2 regions of the Acidovorax lacteus genome follow, and region 1 is predicted to be linked to the other one. Evidence: predicted binding sites of a transcription regulator. Region 1 holds the regulator's gene; the other holds the start of a gene.

Region 1 (15,876 bases):
GCGCGCATCATCGACGAGGTCCGCAAGCTGGGCACGGCCGACGAGCTCAAGAGCGTGTGGGCCAGCAACGGCGCGGAGTTTGGTGGCATGACGCAGGCGCAGTTTGCGGCGTTTGTGTCGAGCGAGGTCAAGCGCTGGGCGGCTGTGGTCAAGGCCTCGGGTGCCAAGCTCGACTGACCGTTAAGCGGCCTGCGGGCCCACAGAAAGGATGCAATGACCGCAGAAGTGGTGTGCCAGGCGCTCGATGCCGCGCTGGCCGGGCCCGGCGTGGTGCAGGTCACCCTGCGCCACACCGGGCGGCTCAACGCCATGTCGCGTGCCATGTGGCGGCAACTGCGTGCCGTGTTCGAGCAGCTGCAGGCCGATGCGGCGCTGCGCTGCATCGTGGTGGCGGGCGAGGGCGGGGCGTTCTGCGCCGGGGGCGACATTTCGGAGTACCCGGGCTTCCGCTTCGACCCGGCCACGCTGCGCGACTTTCACGAAGGCGACGTCTGGGGCGGGCTCAACGCCATGCTGTGCTGCGACGTGCCCGTGGTGGCCGCCATCGACGGCGCGTGCATGGGCGCGGGGGTGGAGATTGCAAGCTGCTGCGACCTGCGCGTGGCCGGGCAGGGCGCGCGCTTTGGCGCGCCCATTGCGCGGCTGGGCTTTCCGATGGCACCGCGCGAGGCACGCCTGGTGGGCAGCGCCGTAGGCCCGGTGGTGGCACGGCAAATGTTGCTTGAGGCCGCCACCTTCAGTGCCGACGAGATGCTGGCGCGCGGCTTCTTGAGCCGCGTGGTGCCCGACGCCGACGTGCTGCAGGCCGCCCTGGCCAGCGCCCGCCGCATCGCCGCGCTGGCCCCGCAGGCCGCCCGGCTCAACAAGCAGACGTTGCGCGCCCTGGCGGGCCTGGCCGACGGCCCGCCGCCGCCCGACCCGTACGCTTACGCGCCCAGCGCCGAGCACCGCGAGGGCATTGCCGCCTTTCTGGCCAAGCGGCCGCCTGCGTTCTGACGCCGCGCTGCCCGATTCGTTTTCTGTTCCTTCCGACCTTGAACCGCCATGTCTTCTGCCAACCTGTTTGACGCCCTGCGCGCCGCCTTCCCGGCCGACCTGGAGGCCACTGCCGTCGAAACCACCACGGCCGACGGCCAGCCGCTGTACTACACCTGGCGCGACCTCGACCGCGGCAGCGCCCGCATGGCCAACCTGCTGGCATCGCTGCGCCTGCCCGAGGGCAGCCGCATCGCCGTGCAGGTCGAAAAGTCCGTCGAAGCGCTCATGCTGTACCTGGCCACGCTGCGCGCGGGCTATGTGTTTTTGCCGCTCAACACGGCCTACCAGAGCGCCGAGATTGAGTACTTCATCGGCAACGCCGAGCCCGCCGTGGTGGTCTGCACCCCGGGCAACTTCGGCTGGGTGAGCAAGATCGCCTTTACCGCGGGCACGGGCCATGTGTTCACGCTGGGCGACGACCGCACGGGCAGCCTGCTGCAGCGCGCCGCCCACCAGGCCGACGCGCACACGCCCGTGGCCCGCACGGCCGACGACCTGGCCGCCATCCTCTACACCAGCGGCACCACGGGCCGCAGCAAGGGCGCGATGCTGACGCACGGCAACCTGCTGAGCAATGCGCAGGTGCTTAAAACCTACTGGGGGTGGACGGCCACCGGCGGGCTGGACGGCCGCGGGGACGTGCTCATCCACGCGCTGCCCATCTTCCACGTGCACGGGCTGTTCGTGGCCATCCACGGCGCGCTGCTCAATGGCAGCAAGATGATCTGGTTTGCCAAATTCGACCCCAAGGCCGTGATTGCCGCGATGCCGCGGGCCACGGTGTTCATGGGCGTGCCCACGCTGTATGTGCGCATGCTGGCCGAGCCCACCCTCACGCGCGAGGCGGTGTGCAGCATGCGCCTGTTCATCGCCGGCTCGGCCCCGTTGCTCATCGAAACCTTCAAGGAATGGCAGGAGCGCACCGGCCACACCATCCTCGAGCGCTATGGCATGAGCGAGACCATCATGCTCACCTCCAACCCCTACGCGGCCGACGCACGCCACGGCGGGCAGGCCGAGCGCCGCGGCGGCACCGTGGGCTTTGCGCTGCCCGGGGTGGACTTGCGCGTGGTGGGCGAGGGCGGCGCGGCCCTGCCCGTGGGCGAGATCGGCGGCATCCAGGTGCGCGGGCCCAATGTGTTCAAGGGCTACTGGCGCATGCCCGAGAAAACGGCCGAAGAATTCACCGCCGACGGCTTCTTCAAGACCGGCGACGTGGGCCTGATGGACGAGCGCGGCTACGTGCGCATCGTGGGCCGCAGCAAAGACCTGATCATCAGCGGCGGCTACAACGTCTACCCGGCCGAGATCGAGGGGTACATCAACGAACTGCCCGGCGTGGCCGAAAGCGCCGTGGTGGGCGTGCCCCACCCGGACTTTGGCGAGGTCGGCGTGGCCGTGGTCATCGCCAAGCCCGGCGCACAGCCCGACGCAGCACAGATCATCGCCACGCTCAAGGCCCAACTCGCCAACTTCAAGATCCCCAAGCAGTGCTTCGTGGTGGCCGAACTGCCGCGCAACACCATGGGCAAGGTGCAGAAGAACCTGCTGCGGGAGCAGTACAAGGGGTTGTTTGCGAAGCACGGGGCTTGAGGACCTGCAGTAGGGTCCGCACTGCAATGCCCCGGGCAGCGGATTGGTTTGCTATTAAATTGATAGCTGCTCGTGATTGATTTAAAAGCACGAGCAGCTCAAAACGCCCCTAGGCAGGGGGCATGTCTCAACGTAGCACCAGCACCGGAATGTGCGAATGCGTGAGCACGTGCTGCGTTTCGCTGCCCAGCAGCAGGCGCTTGAGGCCCTTGCGGCCGTGCGAGGCCATCACGATCAGGTCGCACTTGTGCTTTTTGGCGGCCGAGATCACCGCTTCGGCCACCAAGTCGGACTTGGCGATCACGGCCTTGACGGTCAGGCCCTGGGCTTCGCCTTGTGCTTTCACCGCATCGACCATGGCCTGGGCGGCGTCGCCCCATTGCTTTTCGATGCGCTTGATGTCGGATGCGTCCACGGGCATGCCGCCTTCAAAGTAGCTGCGCGGGTAGCGGGGCACAACCTTGAGCGCCACCACGGTGGCACCGCACAGGCTGGCAAGGGACAGACCGCTTTCCACCGCCTTGTCGGACAGGGGGGAGCCGTCGGTGGCGATCAGGATGCGCTGGTACATGGAGGGTCTCCTCGGGTGTTGATGGGCACAGCTTAGGCCTGCGGTGCCGGGGCGGCTTGATCCATGTCAATGAGCCCGGCGGGGGTGGGCGGTAGTCTTGCCGCATGTCAAATCTTCCCCCCGGTGGGCCGGCGCTTGCGCCAGCCGAAGAGGACCTGCCCCGGGCCATGCCGGGGGCAGAGTCCGCCACAGAGCCCGCCGCTGCACACACCCTGCTCGACGATCCGCAGGAATGGACCGGCTTCGGCCGCCAATGCACGCCCGCGGGCACGCCGCTGCCGGCCAATGCGCAGGTGCCGCCGCAGGACAGCTGCTGGGATTCGCAGGTGGTGCTGGATGGCATGCACTGCGCAGCCTGCGCGCTCACCATCGAAGACGCGCTGCGCGCCGTGCCCGGCGTGCTGCAGGCCGACGTGAGCGCGGCCACGCGCCGCGCGCGCGTGGTGTGGCAGCCGGGGCAGGTGCGGCCCTCGGCCTGGATGGAGGCGGTGCGCCGCGCGGGTTACCGCGCGCTGCCTGCCATGGATGCCTTTGCACGCGAGCAGCGCCTGCGCGAGAGCCGCAAGGCGCTGTGGCGCTGGCTGGTGGCTGGCTTTTGCATGATGCAGGTCATGATGTACGCATGGCCGGCGTACGTGGCCCAGCCGGGCGACCTGACGCAGGAGATGGAGACGCTGCTGCGCTGGGCCTCGTGGGTGATCTCGCTGCCCGTGGTGTTCTTTGCCTGCGGGCCGTTTTTCACGAGCGCGCTCACCGACCTGCGGCTGCGCCGCGTGAGCATGGATCTGCCGGTGGCGCTGGGCATGGCCATCACCTTTGTGGTGAGCACCATCGGCACTTTTGAACCCGACGGCATCTTCGGGCGCGAGGTGTACTACGACTCGCTCACGATGTTCGTGTTCTTCCTGCTCACCGGCCGCTGGCTGGAGCTGCGCCTGCGCGACCGCACGGCCGGCGCGCTGGAAGCCGTGATGAACCGCCTGCCCGACAGCGTGCTCCGCTGGGACGCCACGCAAGGCGACTTTGCGCGCGTGGCCACCCGCCGCCTGGCCGTGGGCGACACCATCCGCGTGCTGCCGTCCGAGGCGTTTCCGGCCGACGGGCGCATCGTGCAGGGCAGCACCCACGCCGACGAGGCACTGCTCACCGGCGAATCGACCCCCGTGGCCCGGCCGCAAGGCAGCACCGTGACGGCCGGCAGCTACAACCTGCAGGCGCCGGTGGATGTGGTGGTGGAAGGCGTGGGCGCCGCCACGCGCTTCGCGCAGATCGTGGCGTTGATGGAAAGCGCCTCGTCGCAAAAGCCGCGCCTTGCGCGCCTGGCCGACCGCATTGCGCGGCCGTTTCTGGTCGCGGTGCTGGTGGCCGCCGGACTGGCCGCAGCCTGGTGGTGGCCCACCGACCCGGGCCATGCCCTGATGGTGGCGGTGGCCGTGCTCATCGTCACCTGCCCGTGCGCGCTGTCGCTGGCCACCCCCGTGGCCATGCTCACAGCCGCGGGCACGCTGGCGCGCCAGGGCGTGCTGGTGCGGCAGTTGCAGGGGCTCGAAGCCCTGGCGTCGGTGGACACGGTGGTGTTTGACAAAACCGGCACGCTTACGCGCGACGGCATGGCGCTGCGCACGGTGCAGCCTGCAGCGGGCCACAGCCGGGCGCAGGTGCTGGCCCTGGCCGAGGTGCTGGCGCGCCGCTCCATGCACCCGGTCTCGCGCGCGCTGGCACAGCAGGCGGTGGCCGAAGGTGCGGTGCTGCCGCCCGATGTGCCGGTGCAAGACGCCGAGGAGCACGCAGGGCTGGGCCTCTCGGCCTGGGTCTACAACGCTCCGGGTCTGCCTGGCCGCTGGTGCCTGCGCCTGGGTTCGGCCCGCCATGCGCGCGTGTCTGCACCCCTGGCGCAGGGGCTGCAGGCCGTGTTGTCGGCCGAGTCTGCCGATGGCGCGGTGCAAACGCTCGCGGTGTTTGAGTTGACCGAGGACCTGCGCGAGGACGCCGTGCGCACCGTGCAGCAGTTGCAGGCTGCCGGCGTGGCGGTGCAGATGCTTTCGGGCGACCGCCGCGACGCGGTGCAGCGCGTGGCGCAGCAGGCGGGCATTGCGCAGGCCCAGGGCGAATGCACGCCCAAGGGCAAGCTGGCGCTGCTGCAGGCGCTGCAGGAGCAGGGGCACCAGGTCGCCATGGTGGGCGACGGCCTGAACGACGGGCCCGTGCTCGCAGGCGCGCATGTGTCGTTTGCGTTTGGCCGCTCTGTGCCGCTGGCGCAGGCACGGTCTGATTTCGTGGTGCTGGGCGACCGGCTAGAGCTGGTGGCGCAGACCCTGCTGCTGGCGCGCCGCACGCTGGCCATCGTGCGCCAGAACCTCTGGTGGGCTGCGGCCTACAACGCGCTCAGTGTGCCCCTGGCCGTGGCCGGTTGGATGCCCGCGTGGCTGGCGGGCCTGGGCATGGCGCTGAGCTCGCTGCTCGTGGTGCTCAACGCTGCGCGGCTGGCGCGTGCACTGCCCGATCCCACATCTTCTGTCGCTGCTGCGCTGCCGGTTGCGGCCGCGCCTTCGTCGTCTGTTTCACCCACTGTGGAGGCCGCCTGATGGACATCCTGTACCTGCTGATTCCGCTGTCCGTAATTCTCGTGCTCTTGATCCTCGCAGGCCTGTGGTGGGCGGTGTACCACGGCCAGTTCGAGAGCATCGAGCAAGAGGGCGAACGCATTCTTCGGGACAGTTGACTTTCGTCAATGCCCCCAGGCAGTCACTGATTGAAACTTTCACCGCTATCAAAAGAGGTGCCCGATGGATTCTCCAAAAACAAGCGCTGCGCACTACAACGACTCGGTCGTGCGGCAGTTTTCTATCATGGCCGTCGTGTGGGGGGTGGTTGGCATGCTGGTGGGCGTTTTCATCGCCGCCCAGCTGGCCTGGCCTGAGCTCAACTTCGGTATCCCATGGCTGAGCTACGGGCGCCTGCGTCCGCTGCACACCAACGCGGTGATCTTCGCCTTCGGCGGCTGCGCGTTGTTTGCCACCAGCTACTACGTGGTGCAGCGCACCTGCCAGGTGCGCCTGTTTGCGGGCCCTCTGGCGGCCTTCACCTTCTGGGGCTGGCAACTCGTGATTCTGGCCGCGGCCATCAGCCTGCCGCTGGGCTACACCTCGGGCAAGGAATACGCCGAGCTGGAGTGGCCCATCGACATCCTGATCACGCTGGTGTGGGTGGCCTATGCCATCGTGTTCTTCGGCACGGTGGGCATCCGCAAGGTCAAGCACATCTACGTGGCCAACTGGTTCTTCGGAGCGTTCATTCTGGCCGTGGCGATCCTGCACCTGGTCAACAGTGCGGCCGTGCCTGCTGGTCTGATGAAGAGCTACTCGGCGTACGCCGGGGTGCAAGATGCGATGGTGCAGTGGTGGTACGGCCACAATGCCGTGGGCTTCTTCCTCACCGCGGGCTTCCTCGGGATGATGTACTACTTCATCCCCAAGCAGGCTGGCCGTCCGGTGTACTCGTATCGCCTGTCGATCGTGCACTTCTGGGCGCTGATCTTCACCTACATGTGGGCCGGCCCCCACCACCTGCACTACACCGCGCTGCCCGACTGGACGCAATCGGTGGGCATGGTGTTCTCGCTGATCCTGCTGGCTCCCAGCTGGGGCGGGATGATCAACGGGATCATGACCCTGTCGGGTGCCTGGCACAAGCTGCGCGACGACCCCATCCTGCGCTTCCTGATCGTGTCGCTGTCGTTCTACGGCATGTCCACGTTCGAGGGCCCGATGATGTCCATCAAGACCGTCAACGCGCTGAGCCACTACACCGACTGGACCGTGGGCCACGTGCACTCGGGTGCGCTGGGTTGGGTGGGCCTGATCTCCATGGGATCGCTGTACTACCTGGTGCCGCGCCTGTTTGGCCGCGAAAAGATGCACTCCATCAAGGCGATCGAGGTGCACTTCTGGATGGCCACGATCGGCATCGTGCTCTACATCGCCGCGATGTGGATTGCCGGTGTGATGCAGGGCCTGATGTGGCGTGCAGTGAATGCCGACGGCACGCTGACCTACACCTTCGTGGAAAGCGTCAAGGCTTCGTACCCGTTCTACGTGATCCGCGTGGCCGGTGGCCTGCTGTACCTGGGCGGCATGCTCGTGATGGCCTGGAACGTCTGGCTGACCGCGATTTCGGGCCGGTCGGTCAAGGTGGCCATTCCCGCCGTCAATGCGGCCCACGCCTGAGTCTGAGGAGCTTCACATGTCCGAAAACAACACCGCCTCCAAAGGCTTCAGCCACGAGAAGGTCGAGACCAACAACTTCCTGATGATCGTGCTGATCCTGCTGGTCATCGCGGTCGGTGGGCTGGTCGAGATCGTGCCGCTGTTCTTCCAGAAGTCCACCACCGAGCCGGTGAAGGGCGTGCAGCCGTACAGCGCGCTGCAACTGGTAGGCCGCGACGTCTACATCCGCGAGGGTTGCTACAACTGCCACTCGCAGATGATCCGCCCGTTCCGCGCCGAGACGCTGCGCTACGGCCACTACTCGGTGGCTGGTGAGTTCGTGTACGACCACCCCTTCCAATGGGGCAGCAAGCGCACGGGCCCTGACCTGCACCGCGTGGGGGGCAAGTACAGCGACGAATGGCACCGCGTGCACCTGATCAATCCGCGCGATGTGGTGCCCGAGTCCAACATGCCGGCCTACCCGTGGCTTGAGAAGGCTACGGTCAATCCGGCCGACGTGGCGCCCCGCATGAAGGCCTTGCGCACCGTGGGCGTGCCCTACACCGACGCCCAGATCACCGCTGCGGCCGAGGAAGTCAAGGGCAAGACCGAAATGGACGCGCTGATTGCGTACCTGCAGGTCATGGGCCGTGCGCTCAAGTAAGGAGGTTCGCAATGGATATCACCACCATGCGCATCGTCGCAACGCTGGCCAGCCTGGCCGTCTTCATCGGTATCTGCGTCTGGGCCTACCTGGGCAGCAACCGGGGCCGCTTTGATGAGGCAGCCAAGCTGCCTTTCGAGCAGGAATGACGATCACCACCAGAACGAGAATTACCCATGAGTGACTTCACCAGCAATTTCTGGTCGGTTTACGTCGCAGCGCTCACCGTGATCGGCATCGTCGCCTGTCTGGTGCTGTTGTGGATGGCCGGCCGCAAGAAGGTTATCTCCACCAGCGACAACACCACGGGCCATGTCTGGGACGAGGACCTGGTCGAAATGAACAACCCCCTGCCGCGCTGGTGGGTGTGGCTGTTCGTCATCACCGTCGTGTTTGGCTTGGCCTACCTGGCCGCCTACCCCGGTCTGGGCGCCTTTGCCGGCAAGCTCGGCTGGTCGCAGCAGGCGGCGTACGACGCCGAAGTGGCCAAGGCCAAGGCGGAGCTCGAACCCCTGTATGCGCGCTTTGCTTCGATGAAGCCCGAGGACCTGGCCCGTGACCCGCAGGCTATGGCGATTGGCGAGCGCCTGTACATGAACAACTGCGCGCAGTGCCACGGCTCCGACGCGCGGGGCAGCAAGGGCTTTCCGAACCTGACCGACAAGGACTGGCTGCACGGCGGCGCACCGGAGAAGATCCGTGAGACCCTGGAAAAGGGCCGCGTGGGCAACATGCCCCCGATGGCCGCGGCCGTGGGCACGCCGGAAGACGTTCGCAACGTCGCGCACTATGTGCTGAGCCTGTCGGGCAGCCCCCACGACTCGCTGCGCGCATCGCTGGGCAAGCCCAAGTTTGCCGCCTGCGCAGCCTGCCACGGTGCCGACGGCAAGGGCATGACCGCCATGGGCGCGCCCAACCTCACCGACGACATCTGGCTGCACGGCTGGGGCGAGGCGGCCATCGCCGCCATCGTCACCAACGGCAAGGTCAATGAAATGCCTGCGCAGGCCGAGAAGCTGACGGAAGCCCAGATTGGCGTGCTCACGTCCTACGTCTGGGGTTTGTCGAACAAGGCCGGCGCTGCGCGCTGAGCTTGCGCTGTGGCGGCGCGGGGGCGTCGCCACGCGTTCTCCGGGGCCTTGGGGCCCCCCACGTTATTGAAGATGAGCCACCATGCAGCCCACTGACGGCCAGCCTCGCAAGGTCATTCCGATCACCCCCGCGGAGCCTGATGCGTCTTCGCAGGTCGAGGTCATCTCCCTGTACGAAGCCCAGAAGAAGATCTACCCGCGCTCTATCAGCGGGCTGTTCTCGCGCTGGCGCTGGGGCATGGTGTTCCTCACGCAGCTCGTGTTTTACGGCCTGCCGTGGCTGCAGTGGGGCGAGCGGCAGATGGTGCTGTTCGATCTGGGGGCGCGACGCTTCTATATCTTCGGCCTGGTGCTGTATCCGCAGGACTTCATCTACCTGACGGGTCTGCTCATCATCTCGGCCCTGTCGCTGTTTCTGTTCACCACCGTGGCCGGGCGGCTGTGGTGCGGCTTCACCTGTCCGCAGACGGTCTACACCGAGATCTTCATGTGGCTGGAGCACAAGATCGAGGGCGATCGCAGCACCCGGCTGCGCTTGGACAACGGCCCATGGACGGCCGAGAAGATCCGCAAGAAGACGCTCAAGCAACTGGCCTGGATCTCGGTGGCGCTGTGGACGGGCTTCACCTTTGTGGGCTACTTCGTCCCCATCCGCCAGCTCGGCGGCGAGCTGCTGGCCCTGCAAGGCAGCTGGCAGATCTTCTGGGTGCTGTTCTATGGCTTTGCCACCTACGGCAATGCGGGCTACATGCGCGAGCAGGTCTGCAAATACATGTGCCCGTACGCGCGCTTTCAGAGCGCGATGTTCGACAAGGACACATTGATCGTGAGCTACGACCCCGAACGGGGCGAGCCGCGCGGGCCACGCAAGAAGGACACCGACCACAAGGCCAAGGGCTTGGGCGACTGCATCGACTGTGCGCTGTGCGTGCAGGTGTGCCCGGTGGGCATCGACATCCGCAAGGGGCTGCAGTACGAGTGCATCGGCTGCGGCTTGTGTGTGGACGCCTGCGACACTGTGATGGACAAGATGAAGTACCCGCGCGGGCTGATCCGCTATGCCACGCAGAACGGCGTGGCCCAGCACTGGACACAGTCGCAAATGCTGCGCCGGGTGCTGCGCCCGCGCGTGCTGGTGTATTCGGCGCTGCTGCTGGCACTGTGCGTGGCCATGTTGACCAGCCTGGTCATGCGCACCCCGCTCAAGGTGGACGTGGTGCGGGACCGCGCGGCCTTGTCGCGCATCGTGGCGGGCGGCAAACTGGAAAACGTGTACCGGCTGCAGATCATGAACGCCACCGAGACCACGCAGCGCTACCACATCTCTGCGACAGGACTGGACGGGCTGGAGGCTCTGTCGGACGGCGACGTCGAGGTGGGGCCGGCCGAGTCGCGTTGGGTGGCCTTGCGTCTGCAGATTCCGTATGGATCGGCGCCATCCGGCTCGCACCCGGTGCAATTGGAGGTGCGCGGACTGACCGACGGCCACAAGGTGATCGAGAAATCGGTCTTTCTGGTGCCCCGATGAGGCGCGTGGTGCTGCCGCAGGGCCTCGGCTCACAGCAGCTGTTTGAGAATTTGTAAGGAGTATCGAAATGTCCTCTTCCCAGAACCTGGCACCCCGTGCCGCACCGTGGTGGAAGTTTGGCCATGTCTGGATGTTGATCGCCGGACCGGCCATCGTCATCGTTGCGGGTTTCGTCACCTTGTGGCTGGCGCTGAGCCGCCCCGATCCGGTGATTGCCGAGGATTACTACCGCCGCGGTGTGGAAATCAACCAGACGCTGGCCCATCCCGAGAAGAGCCTCGCGCCCGCCATGAAGGGCCGCAACCATGCGGCCACGCCGCCTGAGGACCAGCCTCGCTGACATTGCGGGCCAGGCCTGTGGCGCCCCGCGTGGGAGGCCGGGCATCTTCCTCACAGCAGAACGGCCGAATGGCCGCAAGGAGACAGACGATGTGGACTCAGCGCTGGATGTGGATTGCATGGCCAGCCTTTCTCATGGCGGGCGTGCTGGAAATACTGGTCTTCGCGATGGTCGATCCGCAAGATCTTCACTGGTTTGGGCAGCCGGTGCCCCTGTCACGCGAGGGCGTCTACACCGTGGCCTTTTTTGTGTTCTGGGCCATCGCCATGGCCTCCAGCGCGCTGACCACGCTGCTGTCGCTCTCTCCGTTTGAAGTCAACCGGTGTCCGGTGCCGCAGGACCAGCGGCCGGACGACTGCCGCAAGGGCGCATCCTGTTCCTGAGCCGCAACGGTCGCGCGCGGGTGCCCGCAACGGCGTGGCACCGTGCTCCACGCAGCCGCTGCGTTGCGGTGGATGCACCGCGCGCTGCGGGCCGGGCGGTGCCAGGTTTTTGGTTTGCTATCAATTCAGGAGCTGCTCGTGCTTGTCAAATAAGCACGAGGGGCCGAAATCGCACCAGACAGCGCAAGCAGCCTACGCAAGGGCCGTGGGCGTGGGTGCGGTGCGCGTTTTTGCCGGTTGCGTTCGGTGATGCACCGGTGGGGCTGCTGCACAGGCGCATCGGCCGACCGCAAGCCGCCTGGTTCACAGGGGTGCCGGGGTGGATCTGCCGGCACGGCGGGCCGTGCCACAGGCCAGCGCTGGCAGCGGGAGAGCCGCCTTCAGTGGCAGGTCTGCTGGCTGTTCACGATGCGCTTGAGCGCATCGGTATCGAGGATGCGCACATGCCGCTGCTTGACTTCGACGATGCCTTCCTCGACGAACTTCGAGAACGTACGGCTCACGGTTTCGAGCTTGAGCCCGAGGTAGCTGCCAATCTCTTCGCGCGTCATGCGCAGCACCAGTTCAGACTGCGAAAACCCGCGCGCGTGCAGGCGCTGCACCAGGTTAAGCAGAAACGCCGCCAGCCGCTCTTCAGCCCGCATGCTGCCCAGCAGCAGCATCACGCCGTGCTCGCGCACGATCTCGCGGCTCATGATCTTGTGCACGTGGTGCTGCAGTGCCGTCACTTCGCGCGACAGGTCCTCGATCCGATCGAACGGCATCACGCAGACTTCGGCGTCTTCCAATGCCACCGCGTCGCAGGTGTGGTGGTCGTTCACGATGCCGTCCAGACCGATGATCTCGCCAGCCATCTGAAAGCCTGTCACCTGGTCGCGTCCGTCCTCCGTGGCCACGCAGGTCTTGAAGAAACCCGTGCGAATCGCGTACAGCGAGGTAAAGGCCTCACCGTTGCGAAACAGGGTGCCGCCGCGTTTGACCTTGCGCCGGATCGCCACGATGTCATCAATGCGCTGCAATTGCTGCTCGTTCAGCCCCACCGGCATGCACAACTCACGCAGGTTGCAGTTGGAACAGGCGACTTTGATGGTGAGCGGATTCATGGACTCTGAAAAAAAGATGGCAACGCCTGTACCTTCGATCGGCAGGCCGTCACAGACATTCTCCGAGGAGCGAGCCTGCAGCTGATGTAAGGCAAATTCTCGCCGCAGCTACCGGCAGATCGCTTGATTCATGTCAAGGACATGCCTCGAAGGCTAAGGCACAGTGCAAAAGCACGCAAGGATATTTCCACATGACCGCTGTAACGCCCGAACTGCTGCGCCGTTTCGATGTGCCAGGGCCTCGCTATACCTCTTATCCTACGGCCGATCGTTTCGTTGAAGCCTTCGGTCAGGACGACTACGTACTGGCGCTGGACCAGCGCCGTCTGGGCACCACCACCAAGGCGATGCCGTTGTCGCTGTATGTGCACATCCCGTTTTGCGAGTCGCTGTGCTACTACTGCGCCTGCAACAAGATCATCACCAAGCACCATGACCGCGCAGACACCTACCTGCGGTATCTGAGCCGAGAGATCGACCTTCACACCGCGCGGTGCGGCCCGGGGCAGACGGTCAGTCAGCTGCACTTGGGCGGCGGCACGCCCACCTTCTTGTCTGACGATGGCTTGCGCGAGCTCATGGCCATGCTGCAGCGCAGCTTTGTGCTGGCCCCGGGCGGTGAGTATTCGATCGAGGTCGATCCCCGCACCGTGACAGCCGAACGGCTTGCGGTGCTGGCGGAGCTGGGCTTCAACCGGCTGAGCTTTGGGGTGCAGGATTTCGACGCTGAGGTGCAGAAGGCTGTGCACCGCATCCAGCCCGCAGAGCAGGTGTTTGAGCTGGTGGCCTCGGCACGCGCGTTGGGCTTCGAGTCGATCAATGTGGACCTCATCTACGGGCTGCCGCGACAGACCCCTGAGTCGTTCGACCGTACGCTGGCGCAGGTGGCCCACTTGCGGCCCGACCGCATTGCGCTGTATGCCTACGCGCACTTGCCAGAGCGCTTCAAGCCTCAGCGCCGCATCGTCGCAGCCGAGTTGCCCACCGCCGGGGCCAAGATCTCCATGCTGTCGCGTTCGCTGGATGCTTTCATGGACGCCGGGTATGTGTACGTGGGCATGGACCACTTTGCCCTGCCAACCGATGCCCTGGCGGTGGCCAAGCGACAGGGGCGCCTGCACCGCAACTTCCAGGGCTACAGCACACAGCCCGATTGCGACCTGATCGGTCTTGGGGTCTCGGCCATCGGTCGCGTGGGGGCCACCTACAGCCAGAACGCCAAGAGCCTGGAGGAGTACTACGACTTTCTCGACCAGGGCCGGCTGCCCATCGTGCGCGGTTTGGCGCTCACCCGCGACGACATGCTGCGCCGCGCGGTGATCATGTCGCTGATGTGCCAGGGCGAGGTGCTCTTCGAGCCACTGGAGCAGGCCTGGTTGATCGATTTCCGCCAGTACTTTGGTGCTGAAATGGGCCAGATGGAAGACATGGCCGGGCAGGGCTTGGTCACGGTCCGGGACGATGGCATCGAGGTGACCGCCATGGGGTGGTTCTTTGTGCGCGGCGTGGCGATGGTGTTCGATCGGTATTTGCAGGCGGACCGCAACCGCGCGCGGTTCTCTCGCATCATCTGACGGCATCGGACCCGCAGCATGTCGCCTGCACAGCCTTTCTTCGGTCAGCGGGAGTGGTCTCCGTTGTGGCTGGAGGCTTGCTTATGAGTACCGCGCTGATCATGAGCGCGTGGGTCATGGGCGTGCTGGGGGGAGCCCACTGCCTGGTCATGTGTTCGGCACCGTGCAGCACCGTCGTGCAGGCGACACCACCGCAAGCGGCCAGTGGTCTGCAGACGGTTCAGTGGGCGTCGCTCGCCCCACCGTCCCCGCGCTGGTCGCGTCTCGTCGGTTTCCACCTCGGCCGTTTGCTCGGCTACGGCCTGCTGGGCGCAGGGGCGGCGCTGGCCATGGACAGCCTCGCCTGGTTCAGTCAGGCCACGGCGGCGCTCCGACCCCTGTGGTCGCTGGCGCATGTGGCCATGCTGGCCTGGGGCCTGCTGCTGGTGCTGCAGGCCCGGCAGCCCCAGTGGGTGGAGGCAGGGGGGCGGGCGGTGTGGCGGCGCCTTGGCCCCTGGGTCGGATCGTCCGGCGGCGCTGTCGGTTCAGGGGTGGCCTGGGCCTTGATGCCTTGCGGTCTGTTGTATTCGGCGCTGCTGGTGGCCGCGCTGAGTGGCGGGGCGCTGGCCGGTGCAGGGGTGATGGTGGCTTTCGGGCTGGGGACGGGGCTCTGGCTGGTCTCCGCTCCCTGGGCCTGGGGCCGACTGCGCAGGGTCTTCAATGCCTGGCGTGCCGAGTGGGGCACACGCCTCGCCGGGGGAATGCTCTGCGCTGTGGCGGTGTGGGCCCTCTGGTACGACCTGGTCCATAAGCCCTCGCTTTGGTGCCGTTGAGGCGCAGGCGCCACGGGGAGGGCGCACACGGGCATTGTTCACGAGACAAGCCATTCGAACTGGTGATAATGGTTACAGACCATTTGTGACCACTGGTCACCCCGGGGCTTCGTGCGCAACTGACGTGAACACTTCCATCCTCATCGACATTGGCCAACTGCGCATTGGCATGTACATCCAGCTGGACGTAGGCTGGCTGCACCATCCTTTTCCTGTGAGCAGTTTCCGGGTGTCTTCGGCCGACCAGATCGCCACGCTGCGCGAACTGGGTCTGCAGCAGGTGCGTTACTTTCCCAAAAAGAGCGATCCTGGGGTGGATGAGTTGCCCCCCGCCGTCGTGGCTCCTGCGGTCACCGAGGTCCCGCCTGAGACGGCAGTGGTGGCAGAAAATGCTGCCGACGCGGAAATGCGGCGCCGCAAGCGGGAGCTTGAGGAGCAGCATCGAGCCCTGGCCAGTTGCAATCAGCGCTTCGGCGAGGCGACCCGCAAGTACATCGAGTTGGGTTCGCTGGTCTATGACGACCCAGCCGATGCCAAGCGCCAGACGGAAGCCTTGGTCGCCCGGTGTGCAGCCGACATGCTGAGCAACGGCGAATCGGTGATCCGACTGCTTTCGGAAGGCGCGGGAGAGCGCAGTGCGCTGCACCCGGTGAATGTGATGGTGCTGAGCATGCTGCTCGCCAAAGCACTGGGCTTGCAGGGGGAGGAGCTGCAGTCGCTGGGCGTGGCGGCTCTGTTGCACGATCTGGGCAAGCTCAAGCTGCCCGATGGCTTTCGCGAGTCTCTGCCAAGCTTGACGCCCAACGACCGCCTGCGCTACCAGACCCATGTGGCCGAGTCCGTGGCATTTGCGTCGCGGATGGGGTTGCCGCCCGCGGTGCTGACCGCCATCGCCCACCACCACGAGATGGCCGATGGCAGCGGTTTTCCGCAGCGCCTCGCAGCCCCGCAACTGCCTCGGTCCAGTCAGA
Region 2 (15,876 bases), on a different contig from region 1:
TTCAAAGGCAGCGCTCAGCTCTTGCACCTGCGCAGGCCGTCCGTTGCGTTCCCCGGGATCCGCTTCCTTTGAAAAAACGATTTTTCAACTTAGGAAGCCTCCCGATGAACGCACCCACCATGCAGGGCCTGAATCTCAACGCCCCCGCTTACGTCAAAAACGCCCGGCTGCTGGCCTGGGTGGCCGATATGGTCGCCCTGTGCAAACCCGCCGCCATCCACTGGTGCGACGGCAGCCAGGAGGAATACGACCGCCTGTGCCAGCAGCTCGTCGATGCCGGCACCTTCAAGAAGCTGAACCCGGCCAAGCGCCCGGGCAGCTTCCTCGCCTGGTCCGACCCGTCGGACGTGGCCCGTGTGGAAGACCGCACCTACATCTGCTCGGCCCGCAAGGAAGACGCTGGCCCGACCAACAACTGGATGGCCCCGGCCGAGATGCGCGCCACGCTGCAACCGCTATTCGACGGCTGCATGAAGGGCCGCACCCTGTACGTGGTGCCCTTCAGCATGGGCCCGCTGGGCTCGCCCATCGCCCACATCGGCATCGAACTGTCCGACAGCCCTTACGTGGCCGTGAACATGAAGATCATGACCCGCATGGGCCGTGCCGTGTACGACGTGCTGGGCGTGGAAGGCGAGTTCGTGCCCTGCGTGCACACCGTGGGCGCGCCGCTTTCGCCCGGCCAGAAGGACGTGGCCTGGCCCTGCAACAAGACCAAGTACATCGTGCACTACCCCGAGACGCGCGAGATCTGGTCGTACGGCTCGGGCTACGGCGGCAACGCGCTGCTGGGCAAGAAGTGCTTTGCGCTGCGCATCGCCTCGACCATGGGCCGCGACCAAGGCTGGCTGGCCGAGCACATGCTGATCCTGGGCGTGACCAGCCCCGCAGGCAAGAAGTACCACGTGGCCGCCGCCTTCCCCAGCGCCTGTGGCAAGACCAACTTCTCGATGCTCGTGCCCCCGGCTGGCTTCGAAGGCTGGAAGGTCACGACCATCGGCGACGACATCGCCTGGGTCAAGCCCCAGGCCGACGGCAGCCTGCGCGCCATCAACCCCGAAGCCGGCTACTTCGGCGTGGCCCCGGGCACGAACACGCTCACCAACCCCAACTGCATGGCGAGCCTGGACAAGGACGTGATCTTCACCAACGTGGCGCTGACCGACGACGGCGACGTGTGGTGGGAAGGCATGGACAAGGACTCGGGCAACCTGCCCGCGCACCTGATCGACTGGCAGGGCAAGGACTGGACACCCGAGATTGCCAAGCAGACCGGCGCCAAGGCCGCGCACCCCAACGCCCGCTTCACCGTGGCCGCCACCAACAACCCTGCGCTCGACAGCGCCTGGGACGACCCGGCCGGCGTGAAGATCGACGCCTTCATCTTCGGCGGCCGCCGCTCTACCACGGTGCCGCTGGTCACCGAGGCCCGCGACTGGACCGAAGGCGTGTACATGGCTGCCACCATGGGATCTGAGACCACGGCCGCGGCCTTTGGCCAGCAGGGCGTGGTACGCCGCGATCCGTTCGCCATGCTGCCCTTCATGGGCTACAACATGAGCGACTACTTCCAGCACTGGCTGAACCTGGGCGCCAAGCTGGCTGGCCAGGGCGCGCAACTGCCCAAGATCTTCTGCGTGAACTGGTTCCGCAAGGACGAGGCCGGCAAGTTCGTCTGGCCCGGCTACGGCGAGAACATGCGCGTGCTCAAGTGGATGATCGACCGCATCGAAGGCCAGGCCCAGGGCGAGGCCACGGCGCTGGGCACGGCCCCGCGCTACGAAGAGATCAACTGGAGCGGCCTCGACTTCTCGCGCCAGGCCTTTGATGTGGCCACGCGCATCGACCCAGCTGCCTGGAAGGAAGAGCTGGGCCTGCACGCCGCGCACTTCGAGCAGCTGGCCTATCACCTGCCGCAGGAGCTGCTGGCCACCAAGGCCGCGCTGGAGCAACGCCTGGGCGCCTGACCCGACGCGGGGCACTGTCCCCGCGGGCGTAATGCGTAAGACCGCCCTTGAGGCGGTCTTTTTTTGGCGCTTTGCACTGCCAGGGTCGGCATCGCACGCCTGGGCCGGGCGTAAAAAAACCGCGGCATGCGGCCGCGGTTCTCAAAGGCTGGGAGCTGGATCAGCGGTAGTAGCGCGCGTCCGGAATGCCCAGGCGGTCGCGCGCCAGGATCAGGTCGGCCATCACGCGGTAGTCCTGCGTGGCCAGATTCCAGGTGCGCTCGTCTTCCGCTGCCAGACGGCGGGCTTCGGCCCAGCGGCCCCAGGCGGCACGCAGTGCCAGACCGGCGCGGCGGGTGGGCGTGGCCAGCAGGGCCAGGGCGGCAAAGGCCACCACCCACAGCACCATCCAGGCGGCCAGCAGATGGCCTTCGCTCCAGGTGTCGATCACTTGGTTGGCCACCACCAGCAGGGCCGAAACCACGGCGGCGAGCAACAGCGTGGCGGTGCCACGGGCCCCTTCAAAACCTTGGGTGGCGTCCTTCAAGGCCGCCACGGCGTTTTCTGCGCGAACCACCCCGGGGTGTTGGGTGGGATAGTCGATGTGTACAAAGCTGGTCATGGTGTTTCCCTTTCGGTCGCTTGTGGCGAAGTTGTCTGTCGATGGCGAGATATTAGGGTTTACCCCATTACGATTCAACTTTATCTTGTGAATTCACAACATTCACATCGAGAATGAAGTGCCATGAACTTCCGCTCGCTCGACCTGAACCTGCTGCGCGTGTTTGACGTGGTGATGGCCGAACGCAGCCTGACGCGCGCGGCCCAGCGGCTGTCGCTGACGCAACCCGCGGTGAGCAATGCCATGCGCCGCCTGCGGGATGCGGTTGGAGACGATCTGGTGGTGCGCAGCGGCGCAGGCATCGAGCCCACCCCTCGCGCACTGGCGCTCTGGCCGCCGGTGCGGGAGGCACTGGCACAGCTGCAAGACACGCTGGCACCGGGGCAGTTCGATCCGGCCTCGGCAGGATCCACCTTTGTGCTGGCCATGGCCGACGCCACGGCCGCCACGCTCGTGCCCTTTCTGGTGCAGATTCTGGAGCGCGAGGCGCCCGGGGTGTCGGTACGCGTGGTGCCCCTGACCACGCGCGACCCGCGGCGCCTGCTGGCCGAGGGCACGGCCGACATGGCGGTGGGCCACTTCCCGGCCGTGCTGGCCGACCTGACGGCGCGCGCCCAGGCGGGCGATGCGGTGGGTTTTGAAAGCCGCCGCCTCTACGACGGGCAATACGTGTGCGTCATGCGCCAGGGCCACCCGCTGGCTGCGCAAACGCTCACGCTCGACGCGTACTGCGCGGCGCGCCACATGCTGGTGAGCTTTTCTGGCCGACCGTACGGCTTCATCGACGAGGCGCTGGCATCGCTCGGGCGCGAGCGCCGGGTGGTGCTCACGGTCAACCAGTTCTTCACCACGGGGCGCGTGGTGCTGGAGTCGGACCTGCTCACCGTGCTGCCGCGGCACTTCGTGCCGGTCACAGGCATTGCCGAGGCGCTGGTGGAGCGCCCGCTGCCCATGGACGTACCGGCCGTGCACGTGGACGCGCTGTGGCCGCGCCGGGGCGGGCAGGACACCGCGCTGGCCTGGTTGCGCCAGGCCCTGGTGCGCAGCGCGCGACAGGCCTTTGCCGAGCCCCTGGCCGACGCCCCCTAGACTGCGCGCATGAAGATCCAGCTGCTGTCCGATCTGCACCTCGAAGCCCATCCACAGTTCCGCGCCACACCCGCCCCTGGCGCCGATGTGCTGGTGCTGGCCGGTGACATCGGCTCGTACCAGTCGGGGTCGCTGCTGGTGTCGGAACACTTTGGCCTGGAGGCGTTTTCGCCGCTGCCTCAGTACGGCGCATGGCCGGTGCCCGTGGTGCTGGTGCCTGGCAACCACGAATACGACGCCCAAGACTTCGATGCTGCACGCCTGCGCCTGCGCCGCAGTTGCGACCAACTGGGCATTGCGCTGCTCGACTGCGACACCCTGCGCCTGGGCGGCACAGAGTTCGTGGGCACCACGCTGTGGAGCGACTTCGATGCGCTGGCTGAGCACCAGGGCCTGTCCGACGACACCCAGCGGGCCAAGGCCCGGCACAAGGCCTTCCGCGCGGCCGACTTCTACCTGGCCAAAACGGGCGCCACGCGCGACGGCATGCCGTTTCTGGCCGAAGCCGTGCGCGAAGAAGCCCTGCGCTGCCAGGCGTGGCTGCGCGATGCGCTGTCGCATCCGCGATCCGGCCCGCGCGTGGTGGTGACCCACTTTGCCCCCAGCCTCCGCAGCGCCGATCCGCGCTACGGCCTGGTGCCCGGTACGGCGGGCTTCTGCAACGCGCTGGATGGCCTGCTGGAACATGCCGATGTGTGGCTGCATGGCCACCTACATGCGCCATCGCGCTACACCGTGCAGGGCCACAATGCAGCCGGCCAGCCATGGCGCTGCACCGTGGTCGCCAATCCGTTGGGCTATGCACGCAAGGGCGAGCAGGATACCTTCGACCCGCATGCATGCGTCACCGTATGATCGCGCCGGGGTCGGGCGCCCCGGGCGCCGCCGAAAACATGACCCAGGTCAAGACAACAAACCGCTGCGCCGTTTAGCCTGAACCATCACAACCTGGAGAACACGCATGAACATCCTGCTCGCCGTGGACGGCAGTGCCTACACCAAGAAGATGCTGGCCTATCTGGCCACCCACGAAGAACTGCTGGGCACGAAGCACGACTACACCGTGCTGACGGTGCAATCGCCCTTGCCCACGCGTGCGCGCTCGGCCTTGGGCAAAGACATGGTCGAGAAATACTACGCCGACGAGTCCGAGAAAATCGTCGCACCTGTGTGCAAGTTCCTGGCCCGTCATGGCGTGGACGCCAAGCGTGTGGTCAAGGTCGGTCCGGTGGCCGAGACCATCGGCAAGGTCGCTGAAGGCGGCAAGTTTGACCTGCTGGTGATGGGCTCGCACGGCCACGGCGCGCTGGCCACGCTGGTGATGGGCTCGGTGTCCACGCAAGTGCTGGCCCACAGCAAAGTGCCTGTGCTGCTCGTGCGCTGACGTACCTACCGCGGTCACTCCGCAAGCCCCGCCGGTTCGCCCGCGGGGCTTTTTTGCATCCATTTGAAACCAACTGGTCACGAGATAACTGATTGGTTTACACAGCGACCAATTGGTTATATATTCCGCCCCACGCCCATCCTGGCGTGGACTTGCAAACCGATGCAAAGGAAGCTGACCATGAAAAAGACCCTGATCGCACTGGCCCTGACAGCAGGCACCGCAATGAGCGCTCTGGCGCAGGACATCGTGGACACGGCCGTGAAGGCCGGCAACTTCAAGACCCTGGTGGCCGCCGTGCAGGCCGCCGGTCTGGTGGACACGCTCAAGGGCCCGGGCCCGTTCACCGTGTTCGCTCCCAGCGACGAAGCTTTCGCCAAGATCCCCAAGGCCACGCTCGACGGGCTGCTCGCTGACAAGGCCGCGCTGACCAAGGTGCTGACCTACCACGTGGTGCCGGGCAAGGTGATGGCTGCCGACGTCAAGGCCGGCAAGGTCAAGACCGTGCAAGGCCAGGAGATCACCGTGAGCACCACCGGCGGCGTGAAGGTGGACCAGTCCAAGGTCGTGGCCACCGATGTGGCCGCCAGCAACGGCGTGATCCATGTGATCGACACCGTGCTGATGCCCAAGTAATCCACCCGCCGTGACGGAGGAGCACCCCATGAACACCCTGAACACCCCTTCCCTGGCCCGTCGCCGTGTGCTGATGGGCGCGGCCGCTGGTTTGGCCATCCCCCTGCTGCAAGCCTGCGGCGGCGGTGACGACGAGCCCGCAGTGCAGCGCAACGTGGTCGAGTTGGCCCAGGCCACGCCCGAGTTGAGCATCCTGGTCGAAGCCGTTGTGGCGGCCGGTCTGGCCAACACGCTGAGCAGCAACACCGTGACGGTGTTCGCGCCGACCAACGCCGCGTTCGCTGCGCTGCTCACGGAACTGGGCATCACCAAGGAAGCGCTGCTGGCCGACAAGCCGCTGCTGACCGCCGTGCTGACCTACCACGTGCTGGGCACGCGGGTGGCGCGCGCCGATGTGCCGCTGGGCAAGGCCATCGCCCCCCTGGGTGGCGGCTTCTTCAAGGTGGAATCGTCGGGGGGCCTGAAGATCACCGACGGCCGCAACCGCGTGAGCACGATCACCACCACGGACATCGCAGCCACCAATGGCGTGGTGCACCTGATCGACCGCGTGATCCTGCCAGCCAACCGCGACATCGTGGCCACAGCCCAGGCCCTGCCGGAGTTCAGCATCCTGGTGGAGGCGGTGGTGGCTGCGGGGCTGGTCGACACGCTCAAGAGCGCGGGTCCGTTCACGGTGTTCGCTCCGACCAACACGGCTTTTGCCGCACTGCTGACCGAGCTGGGCACCACCAAGGACGCCCTGCTGGCCAACAAGGCGCTGCTGACCAAGGTGCTCACTTACCACGTGGTGGGTGCGCGCGTTCTCAAGGGCGAGGTGCCCGTGGGCACCGCCATTGCCACGGTGCAGGGTCAGACCTTCACCGTCAACAGCAACCTGCAGATCACCGACCGCAGCAACCGCACGAGCCAGATCACGGCGACCGATGTGTTCACGAGCAACGGCGTGATCCACGTGATCGACCGCGTGATCCTGCCGACCTGACGGCAGCACCCTGCGCCGCAGGGTATGCATGGAAAAAAGCCCGGCGATGCCGGGCTTTTTTTTGGCTGCGGCGCGCAGGCCGCGGTGTCTGGTCTCGAAGAAAAAGCGTGCCCGCCGCTCAACGCGCGCGCAGTCCGTCAAAGCAGGTCTGCAGCACCAGTTCCACGATCTGCTCGGGCGTGAACTGACCGCTTTCCTTGAGGAAGCTCACCACCGGATCGCACGCGCGTGCGTACAAGGTGTACAGCACCACCAGCGGCGGCAGCGTGGGATTGATCAGGCCTTGGGCCTGGGCTTCGGTGATCCATTCGCCGATCTGGTCGCTCACCGTGAGCAGGCCGTTGAGATACTCCTTGTTGGCCATGAGCACCGCGCGCAAGGTGGAATTGCGGCTGGGCAGCAGCGGCATCTCGTTGGCCATCAGGCGCTCAAGCGACCAGCGCACCAGCGCCCGCAGCTTTTCCAGCGGGGGCTGCTCGGCCGGCAACGTGGCCACATAGTCGTGCACGCGACCGAGAATCTGCACCATGGCCGCACTGCACAGCTCTTCCTTGCTGCAAAAGTGCTTGTACAGGCTGGCCTTGGCAATGCCCACCGCAGCGGCGACATCGTCCATGGTCATGGCGTCGAAGGCTTTCTCGCCCAGCAGACGACAAGCGGCCTGCAGGATCGCGTCCTCGCGCGCCAGATGCATCTGCTCCTTGAAGGAAACTTTGGGGGTGGGCGTAGACATGCCCTCTATCCTATACATTCCAGTAAAAAAATAAATGGATCAGTTGCTCTACAACTACGCAGTTCATTTCGCAACCCTGTGTAGCAGACCCTGATCCGCACCCCGGCACGGGGGAGACGGCCACTCAGGGCTGCACCAGCGTGTCGGCCGCAGTGCTGGTCAGGGCAGCGGTCAGGGCATCCAGCAGTTCAGACTCCAGATTCCAGCAGTGCCAGTAGAGCTGGATCGGCAGGGAGCAACCCGGCGCCAGATCGACAAAGCTGCCATCCGCAAGCCGGCCGCGCACCAGCAACTCCGGCACCACGCCCACCGCCCAACCGGCGTCGACGGCGCGCATCTGTGCCTCGGTGCTGGGCACGAACAGATGGTGCAGCGCGACCCGCTTGAGTCCAAAGGCCCGGGCTACGAACTCTGCCGCCATGTCGTCCTTGCGGTTGAACGACAGAAACGACACCTCGCGGAAGTTGTGCGGGGTCAGTCCCTGCGGCAGTTGGCGCGACGCGAACTCGGCCGACGCCACCGCCACGTAGTGCATGGCCCCCAGCGGCACCATGCGGCAGCCGCGCAGTGCCTGCTTGAGCGTGGTCACGCAGCCCAGCACCTGGCCCGAACGCAGCCACTCCTGCGTGAAGTCCTGGTCGTCCACGATGATTTCGAGCGGCAGGCGCTCGCGCACCAGGTCGTGCAGCGCGCCCATGGCCCAGGTGGCAATGCTGTCGGCGTTGATGGCGATCGAAATGCGCTCGTCCTCGCGCGAGCCGCCGGGCGCGCTGGGGGCCAGCTCCTGCAGGTCGCGCTCCAGGTCGGCGCGCAGCAGGCGCAACTGCTTGGTGTGCTTGAGCAGCAGTTGCCCGGCCGATGTGGGCCGCAGCGGGCGGCTGCGCACGATGAGCACCGAGCCCACCTGTGCCTCCAGCGCGCGCAGGCGCTGCGACACGGCCGACTGGGTCACGTTCAGGCGCTGGGCGGCGCGTTCAAAACCGCCTTCCTCCACGATGGCCGCCAGGCATTCCAGGGCCGCAGGATCGTAGGTGCTCATGGACAGGTCTCCACCAGAACAGGCCAGCAGCGCAGCCCCCAACCACGGGGGTATCGCATTAGTTGACCTGATGTTTTTTGAAGAAGTTTAATTTTGCTTTTGCGCCGATGCAATGTCGGAGAGACTTCGGCTCCATGAAAACCATCGTTTTGGGCGCCGGCATCATCGGCATCAGCACGGCCTGGCATCTGCTGGAGCGGGGACATGACGTCGTCGTCGTGGACCGCCAGCCCGATGCCGCGCTCGAGACCAGTTTTGCGAACGCGGGCCAGATTTCGGTCAGCTACTGCGAGCCGTGGGCCAACCGCGAAGCCCCGCTCAAGGCGCTCAAGTGGATGTTCGACCACGAAGCCCCGCTGCTGTTTCGCCCGCAGCTCGACTGGCAGCAGTGGCGCTGGGGCCTGCAGTTCCTGTCGCAGTGCAACGACACGGCCTTCGAGCGCAACGTGCAGCAGATCGTGGCGCTGGGCGCGTACAGCCACACGGCGCTCAAGGAGTTGGTGGCCAGCACCGGCATCGAATACCACCGGCTCGAGCGCGGCATCGCGCATTTCTACACCGACCAGAAGTCGTTTGACGACGCAGGCCATGCGGTGGAAGTCATGCGCAAATACGGTGTGCAGCGCCGCCTGGTGAGCCGCGAAGAGCTGCTGCAGATCGAGCCCGCCTTCCGCGCCTATGGCGACCGCATCACCGGCGGCACCTACACCAGCACCGACGAAAGCGGCGATGCGCGGGTATTCACCCAGGCGCTGGCACGCCTGTGCGCGCAACGCGGGGCGCAGTTCCTGTACGGCCACGACGTGCTGCGCCTCAACAAGATCGGCGATGCTATTGATTCTGTAGCACTGATTCCAAGAGAATCAAGCACAACAGGCCGAAAAGACTTCATCCTCAAAGGCGACGCTTTCGTGGTGGCCTGCGGTTCGTACACCGCACCGCTGCTGCGCACCGTGGGGGTGGACCTGCCCATCTACCCGGGCAAGGGCTACAGCGCCACCTTCCCGCTGCTCAAGCCCGAGGCTGCGCCGCAGGTCTCGACCATCGACGACGGCCGCAAGATTGCCATGAGCCGCCTGGGCAACGTGCTGCGCGTGGCCGGCACCATCGAGCTGGGCGGCTTCGACCTGTCGCTGGACAGCCCCGTGGCCCGCGCCCGCTGCCACATGCTGTCGCGCCGCATCGAAGAGATCCTGCCCGGCGTGTGCGACACCCGCACGCCCGAGCAGGGCGGCAACCCGCAGTACTGGACAGGCCTGCGCCCGGCCACGCCCACCAACATCCCGTTCATTGGCCGCACCCGCGTGGGCAAGCTTTGGGTCAACGCCGGCCACGGCACGCTGGGCTGGACGCATGGCGCGGGCTCCGGCAAGGCGCTGGCTGAACTGATCAGCGGCCAGGCCCCGGCCATGGACTTCGGCTTTCTGGGCATGCCGCGCAAGGCGCGCCCCGTGGCCGCGCTCGCGGCCTGAACGGCCCTTTACACCGAGCGGGCCACGCCGCGGCCCGTCCACCGCGCATCACCCCTTCAGGAAGGGTGCGCGGTAGGGCAGGGGCACCTCCAGCGGCGGGGCGGGCCACACACCGGCCAGCGTCAGCACCAGCAGGGTGCCCAGCAACACCCCCGCCGCGCCGCACAGCGCGAGCGCCCACCGCGCGCGGGCGGGCGGCATATTCCAGTACAGCGCACAACCGATGTGCACGCCCAGTGCCGCAACGGCCAGCGCGTAGTACGGCGCAAAGAACCCGCTCCACAACGGCACATGCAGCCCGGCGGCGGCAAAGTACCAGTTGGTGTCCAGCCCCTGCACGCGCGCCTGCAGCACCGCGCTCACGTGCACCAGCAGGAACAGCGCCAGATACCCACCCGACAGCGCCTGCAGCCAGGCCACTGCCCCGCGCCGCTGCGCACGCCCCCGCCAGAGCAGCACGGCCCCGCTGCCCACCTGGAACAGCGCGCTCGCCAGCAGCAGCGCCTCGGCCACGGGGTGGCGGTACACCTGCCGCAGCGCATCGAGCACCGCCTGGTGCGCGGCAGGCCCCGCCAGTGCTGCCAGGTGCGCCAGCACATGCACCAGCGCGAAAGCGCCCATGACCATCGCGCTCGCGCGGTGCCAGGGCCGCAGCGCCCCGCCCCGGCGCAGGTGCCGCGCCGCGCCCCAGGCCAGCGCAGCGGCCAGCAGCGCGGCCAGGCCCAGCGGGCCGAGCGGAACGAACACAGCACCGCCCGAGGCGGCAGGCAGCAAGGCAGCGGCAGACATCACACAAGGCTCCTGAAGACGGGTGGTGCAAAACGACCACCGGGCGCAGAATAGGCCGCCGCCCGTGCATCGGCTACTCGCTTTGCGCTCAGGTTTTGTCCACCATGCCGCCGCCCGTCGACCCTGCGTCCACACCACCTTCCGCCGCCACCCAGCGCCGCCGCGCACCGCGGCAGGAGCGCGCGCAAGTCACGGTGGAGGCGATCTTCGAGGCCGTGGCCCAGATCGTGGCCACCGAAGGCGAGGCCGCACTCACCACCAACCGCATCGCCGAGCGTGCCGGGGTGTCGGTGGGCTCGCTCTACCAGTACTTTCCGAGCAAGGAGGCCATCGTCACCGCCCTGCTCGACCGCCACTGCACGCAGGTGATGCGCGAGTTGGACGCGCTGCTCGCCCAGGCCCTGCACGAGCACTGGCCAACCGAGCAACAGGTGCGCCGCTATGTACGCCACTACCTGCAGGCGTTCGGAGGCGGGCCTGAGTCGGAGCGAGCGCTCGCCCGCCTCGCCTGGCGGCAGGACGAGCGCGCGGCCCTGCTGGTGGCCGTGCGCGGCGCGAGCGAGCGGCTGGCCCTGCATCTGCAGCGCCTGGCGCGCCAGCAGGGCCTGCCCGTGCCCGACGCGGCGCAGCTCTTCGTGCTCACGCGCGGCGTGATGGGCGCGGTGCGTGCGGCGTCGCTCGAAGCCTCGCCCCTGCTGGGCAGCGCCGAACTCGAGGACGCGCTGGTGCGGCTGTGCCTGGCCGTGCTGGGGCTACCGCCACCGCCCACGCCCACTGGCACCGCCTAGGGAAGCGCTGCACGAATCACGCGGCAAGTGTGCGCTGCGGATCGGGATGGTCTGCAAGGCGCAAAGCGCAGCAATAGCCGTCGCGATTGCGAGCATTTGCGACGCCGCAGGCCGCCCGAGTCCGCAAATGCACACGGCACGGCGAACCGTGCAGAGGCTCCCTCGGCAGCGGCGCTACGATCGCCACATGCACACCCCGGACACTTCTCACTACCTGTTCCTCTGCGCCTCGACCCGCGAACCCGGGCACGAAGGCAACACCGAATGGCTGGCCCGCCAAGCCGCGGCCGCCCTGCCCGCCAACGCGCAGCAGACCTGGATGTCGCTGCCCCGGCTGCAACTGCCCGCCTTTGTGGACCAGCGCCACACCACGGGCACCTACGCGCCGCCCGAAGGCGACCTCAAAACCCTGCTCGACGCCACGCTGGCCGCCACGCACCTGGTGCTGGTCGCGCCCGTGTACTGGTTCAGCATTCCGGCGCCGCTCAAAGCCTACCTCGACCACTGGAGCGCCTTTTTGCGCGTGCCGGGGCTCGACTTCAAGGCCCGCATGGCCCCCAAGCCGCTGTACCTGGTGACCACCAGCGGTGACCGCGCCAAGGCCCAACCCATGATCGACTCGGTGCAGCTGTGCGCGCAGTTCATGGGCATGCCCTGGGGCGGCGCGCTTTGGGGCAAGGGCGGTGCGCCCGGGGCCGTGGCGCAGGATGCCGAGGCCGTGCAGGCAGCGGCGCGCTTTTTGTCGGCGGGCTAGGGAAGCGCTGCATCACCCTCGCGAGGATGCGCGGGTGCGGCTCGGGATGAACCACAAGGCGCTTTTTGCAGCCCATAGCCGCGCGATGGGCAAGAAAAGCAACGCAGCGGACCGCCCGAGGCCGTGCCCGCGCAGACCGCAGGGCGTTATACAGACCTTCCCTCGGACCTGTTCACGCCATTTTGGCCCGCGCGCAGGCCCTAACGCAGCCGCTCGCGCAGCGCCCCCAGCCGCTGCGCAAGAATGCCCAGCCACTCGTGCAGCGCCAGGCTGCTGTCGGCCAGCGAGGCCGCGCGCGGCAGCACGGCCGTCCAGCCCTGGGGGCGCGGCGGGCGCAGGCCCATGGGGGCGGGAATTACCTCCAGCCCTTCGCGCTCGAACCACCAGGCCGCGCGGCGCATGTGCCAGCCGTGCGTGACCAGGGCCACGCGGCGCACGCCTGCGGCCTTGAGCAAGGGGGCCGAGCGGCGTGCGTTCGAGGCCGTGTCCAGCGACTCGGATTCCACCCAGCGCACGCGGCCGCGCAACTCGCGTTCGATCACCTCTTTCATGATCACGGCCTCGGGCCGCGTGCCGTCGGGCGCGCCGCCGGTGGCCAGCAGCGGCAGGCCCGTCATGCGCTGCAAGTGCGCGGCGTAGCGCACGCGCTCGCGTGCGCCGCGGCTGAGCGCATCCAGCCCGTACTCGGGTGCGAGCGTGTACGCCCCGCCGCCCAGCACCACGATGGCCTGTGCCGGGGCCAGCGCCTGGGGTGTGGCCGGCCCGGCCGACTGCAGGCCCTTGAGCAGCCCGTCGGCCACCAGGGGGGTGGAGAGCACCAGCAGCGACAGCAGCGAGGCCAGGGTGAGCGCCGTGCCGGTGCGCCGGTGGCGGCGTGCGATCCACAGGCCCAGCAGGGCGAGCAGCACGCAGACCATGGGCGGCATCAGCAGCGCGGTCAGAACTTTCTTGAGCAGGAACATCGGCTTCGCATAATGCCCGGTTTGCGCGCCAGCGGCCGGGTGTCGGGCCGTGGCGCAACCTGTCTGCTGGATCTGCCGTGACTGTTGACGCTTCTCTGCCCCTGATGACCTCTGCTTCTGCGCTGGCCACCTCCGTGGCGCAGCATGTAGGCGCCACCTGGCTGCTGGGCCTGCTGCCCGCTTGCGCGCTGGGCGCAGCCGCCCTGTGGTGGGGCCGCCGCTGGCGCGTGCCGCACGAGCCTGTGCAGGGCCGTGGCCTGCCGCTGGCCACGGCGCATCTGGTGGCCGCGGCCCTGCTGTGGCTGTTGGCGGCCGGGCTCTTCAGCCAGGTGGCGGCGCAGGTGGCGGCGGGCCGCGGCATCGTGGCCTTTGACACCGCCCTGCACGCCGCGCTGGCACAGACGGTGCCCACCCCGACGCTGCACTGGGCGCTGGTGCCCACCTGGCTGGGCAACCCGCCCACCGTGGTGGCGCTCACGCTGGGGGTGACGGGCTTTCTGCTGTGGCGTCGCCAGCGCGTGCTGGCGCTGGGTTGGGTGGCAGCGGTGGCGGGCAATGCGCTGCTGAACAAGGCGCTCAAACATGGCATCGAGCGTGTGCGCCCCCTGCACGAGCACGGCGTGCTGGTGGAAACAGGTTTCAGCTTTCCCAGCGGCCACGCCTCGGGCACGCTGGCCACATACGGCATGCTGGCCTATCTGGTGGTGCGCCTGGCACCGCGCGCCTGGCACCTGCCGGCGGTGCTGGCGGCAGCGGGGCTGGCCTGGTCTGCAGCGTACGCGCGGGTGGTGCTGCAGGTGCATTACGCCAGCGACGTGCTGGTGGGCCTGTGCAACGGCGCGGCCTGGCTGGCGCTGTGCATCCTGAGCGTGGAGCTGGTGCGCCACCGCACGCCGGGCCTGCACCGGCGCGGCTGACACAGGCCGCGCACTGCGGCCGGCAGGCGCTCAGTGCAGCGTGCGGGTTTCGTCCAGAAACGCGAGCAGCGCGTCGTCGAAAGCGTCCGGGTCTTCAAGCTGCGGCCAGTGGCCCACGTGGGGCAGGCTCAGGTGGCGCGCATCGGGCAGCACCTGGGCCAGCGCCTGCAGGGCTTCGGGCGGAGTGCAACGGTCGCGTCCGCCCCCCACCAGCAAGGTGGGCATGGGCAGGCGGGCCAGCGTGCGCGCATCGCGGTCGAAGGTGGGCAGCGCCTGCAGTGCGCGGCGGTACGCCCCGGCGTACACCTGCGACAGCGCATGCTCGGCCAGGCGCACGCCTTCGGGCAGCACGCCGCTGCCCACGAAGCGCGGCACCAGGGTTTGCGCGAGCACGGCCATCGAGGCGCTGCGCTCCAGCGCCTCCAGGCGGGGCTGCACCCAGGCGGCTTCGGCCTGCGCATCGAGGGCCGGGCCGCCTGCGCACAGCACCAGCCGGCCCACGCGGCGCGGCTCGCGCACCGCCAGCTCCAGCGCCACCATGGCCCCCAGACCGTGCCCAACCAGTGTGGCCTGCGGGCAGCGCAGCGCATCGAGCAGCGCCAGGCAGCTCGCGGCCAGGCCCTTGAAGCCATAGGGTTCGATGGGCGCGCTGTGGCCGTAGCCCGGCATGTCCCAGGCCACGGCGCGGTAGCCCGCGTGGGCCAGGCGCTCGACCTGGGGCGCAAAGGTCAGGTGGTCGCCGTCGGCGTCGTGCAGCAGCACGACGGTGGGGCCAGCGCCCAGGGTGGTGAAGTGGGGAATGGATGGCATGGCTGAGGACGCGGGCTTGGGGCCGCGCGCCTGCACGGTGGCGGGGGCCAGCCCATAATAGTTCACGGTCGGGCCTGCGCCCGGCACTTCTCTTTTGCCCGCCTGCCCCCCGTGACATTCCTTTCTGCCCGCCCTGCCCTGGCCCGCGCCCCGAGCTTCAGCGCCCGCGAGTTCCGCGATGCGCTGGGCATGTTCGCCACCGGCGTGACCATCGTGAGCGCGCGCAGCGCCACGGGCGATCTCATCGGGCTCACGGCGAGTTCGTTCAATTCGGTGTCGCTCTCGCCCCCGCTGGTGGTGTGGAGCCTGTCGCGCTCGGCGTCGTCGATGGCCGTGCTGGCCGACGGCTCGCACTACGCGATCAATGTGCTGGCGGCCGATCAGAAGGCGCTGGCCGAGCGCTTTGCCACGCGCGGCGTGGACCGCTGGGCGGGTGTGGAGCACACGCCCGGCATTGCGGGCGCGCCGCTGATCGCAGGCACGGTGGCCAGCTTTGAATGCTTCAACCGCAGCCGCTACGAAGAAGGCGACCACGTGGTCTTCATCGGCGAGGTGGAGCGTTGCCAGCACGACGCATCGCGCTCGCCGCTGCTCTACCACGGCGGCCGGTTCTACACCGAGCACCCTTTGTAGCGCCCTGCCGATTCAAAGCGTTTTAGGCCGTTCGTGCTTGAAATCCAAGCACGAGCAGCTATCGAATCAATAGCAAACGATCAGGAGGCCTGCGCCACGCGCTGTGTGGCCGGGCGGCAGCTCGCGAACATGTCGAGCCCCTGCTGGTAGGTGGGGCTGCGCACATCGAGCAAGCCCAGCACCGAGTGGTAGAGGTTGTCGTGCGTGAGCGGCTGGCCCAGGCCGGCCTGCAGGCAGGCGGTGTCGATGCCGCGGCGCGCGCCCAGCGGGCCCAGGGCGGCCACCAGGGGCACGTGCTTTTGCACGTCGGGGGCCAC

What was found. Region 1 encodes FNR, which switches genes on or off when oxygen is low (the NO sensors DNR and NnrR bind a similar motif). Its sites were predicted from a motif close to TTGATNNNNATCAA; they were not measured.
Region 2: the regulator FNR is predicted to act here: its motif matches at 4,551-4,564, upstream of ABD866_RS11920 (universal stress protein).

What each region holds. Positions count from the first base shown of each region.
Region 1 is NZ_BAABEX010000030.1:66,838-82,713, reverse strand. It holds gene ABD866_RS15285 (Bug family tripartite tricarboxylate transporter substrate binding protein) at 1-177, shown strand, start outside; gene ABD866_RS15280 (enoyl-CoA hydratase/isomerase family protein) at 214-996, shown strand; gene ABD866_RS15275 (malonate--CoA ligase) at 1,045-2,631, shown strand; gene ABD866_RS15270 (universal stress protein) at 2,759-3,202, opposite strand; gene ABD866_RS15265 (heavy metal translocating P-type ATPase) at 3,307-5,787, shown strand; gene ccoS (cbb3-type cytochrome oxidase assembly protein CcoS) at 5,787-5,924, shown strand; gene ccoN (cytochrome-c oxidase, cbb3-type subunit I) at 5,989-7,428, shown strand; gene ccoO (cytochrome-c oxidase, cbb3-type subunit II) at 7,445-8,074, shown strand; gene ABD866_RS15245 (cbb3-type cytochrome oxidase subunit 3) at 8,086-8,223, shown strand; gene ccoP (cytochrome-c oxidase, cbb3-type subunit III) at 8,251-9,165, shown strand; gene ccoG (cytochrome c oxidase accessory protein CcoG) at 9,248-10,693, shown strand; gene ABD866_RS15230 (FixH family protein) at 10,761-11,033, shown strand; gene ABD866_RS15225 (hypothetical protein) at 11,123-11,416, shown strand; gene fnr (fumarate/nitrate reduction transcriptional regulator Fnr) at 11,797-12,519, opposite strand; gene hemN (oxygen-independent coproporphyrinogen III oxidase) at 12,711-14,093, shown strand; gene ABD866_RS15210 (sulfite exporter TauE/SafE family protein) at 14,177-14,905, shown strand; gene ABD866_RS15205 (cyclic di-GMP phosphodiesterase) at 15,030-15,876, shown strand, end outside.
Region 2 is NZ_BAABEX010000026.1:42,963-58,838, reverse strand. It holds gene ABD866_RS11940 (phosphoenolpyruvate carboxykinase (GTP)) at 105-1,967, shown strand; gene ABD866_RS11935 (hypothetical protein) at 2,128-2,568, opposite strand; gene ABD866_RS11930 (LysR family transcriptional regulator) at 2,692-3,657, shown strand; gene ABD866_RS11925 (metallophosphoesterase) at 3,667-4,512, shown strand; gene ABD866_RS11920 (universal stress protein) at 4,619-5,041, shown strand; gene ABD866_RS11915 (fasciclin domain-containing protein) at 5,222-5,677, shown strand; gene ABD866_RS11910 (fasciclin domain-containing protein) at 5,706-6,662, shown strand; gene ABD866_RS11905 (TetR/AcrR family transcriptional regulator) at 6,781-7,395, opposite strand; gene ABD866_RS11900 (LysR family transcriptional regulator ArgP) at 7,520-8,434, opposite strand; gene ABD866_RS11895 (D-amino acid dehydrogenase) at 8,569-9,906, shown strand; gene ABD866_RS11890 (hypothetical protein) at 9,955-10,695, opposite strand; gene ABD866_RS11885 (TetR/AcrR family transcriptional regulator) at 10,800-11,483, shown strand; gene ABD866_RS11880 (flavodoxin family protein) at 11,671-12,237, shown strand; gene ABD866_RS11875 (YdcF family protein) at 12,438-13,199, opposite strand; gene ABD866_RS11870 (phosphatase PAP2 family protein) at 13,304-14,116, shown strand; gene ABD866_RS11865 (alpha/beta fold hydrolase) at 14,147-14,926, opposite strand; gene ABD866_RS11860 (flavin reductase family protein) at 15,116-15,559, shown strand; gene ABD866_RS11855 (phosphoethanolamine transferase) at 15,640-15,876, opposite strand, start outside.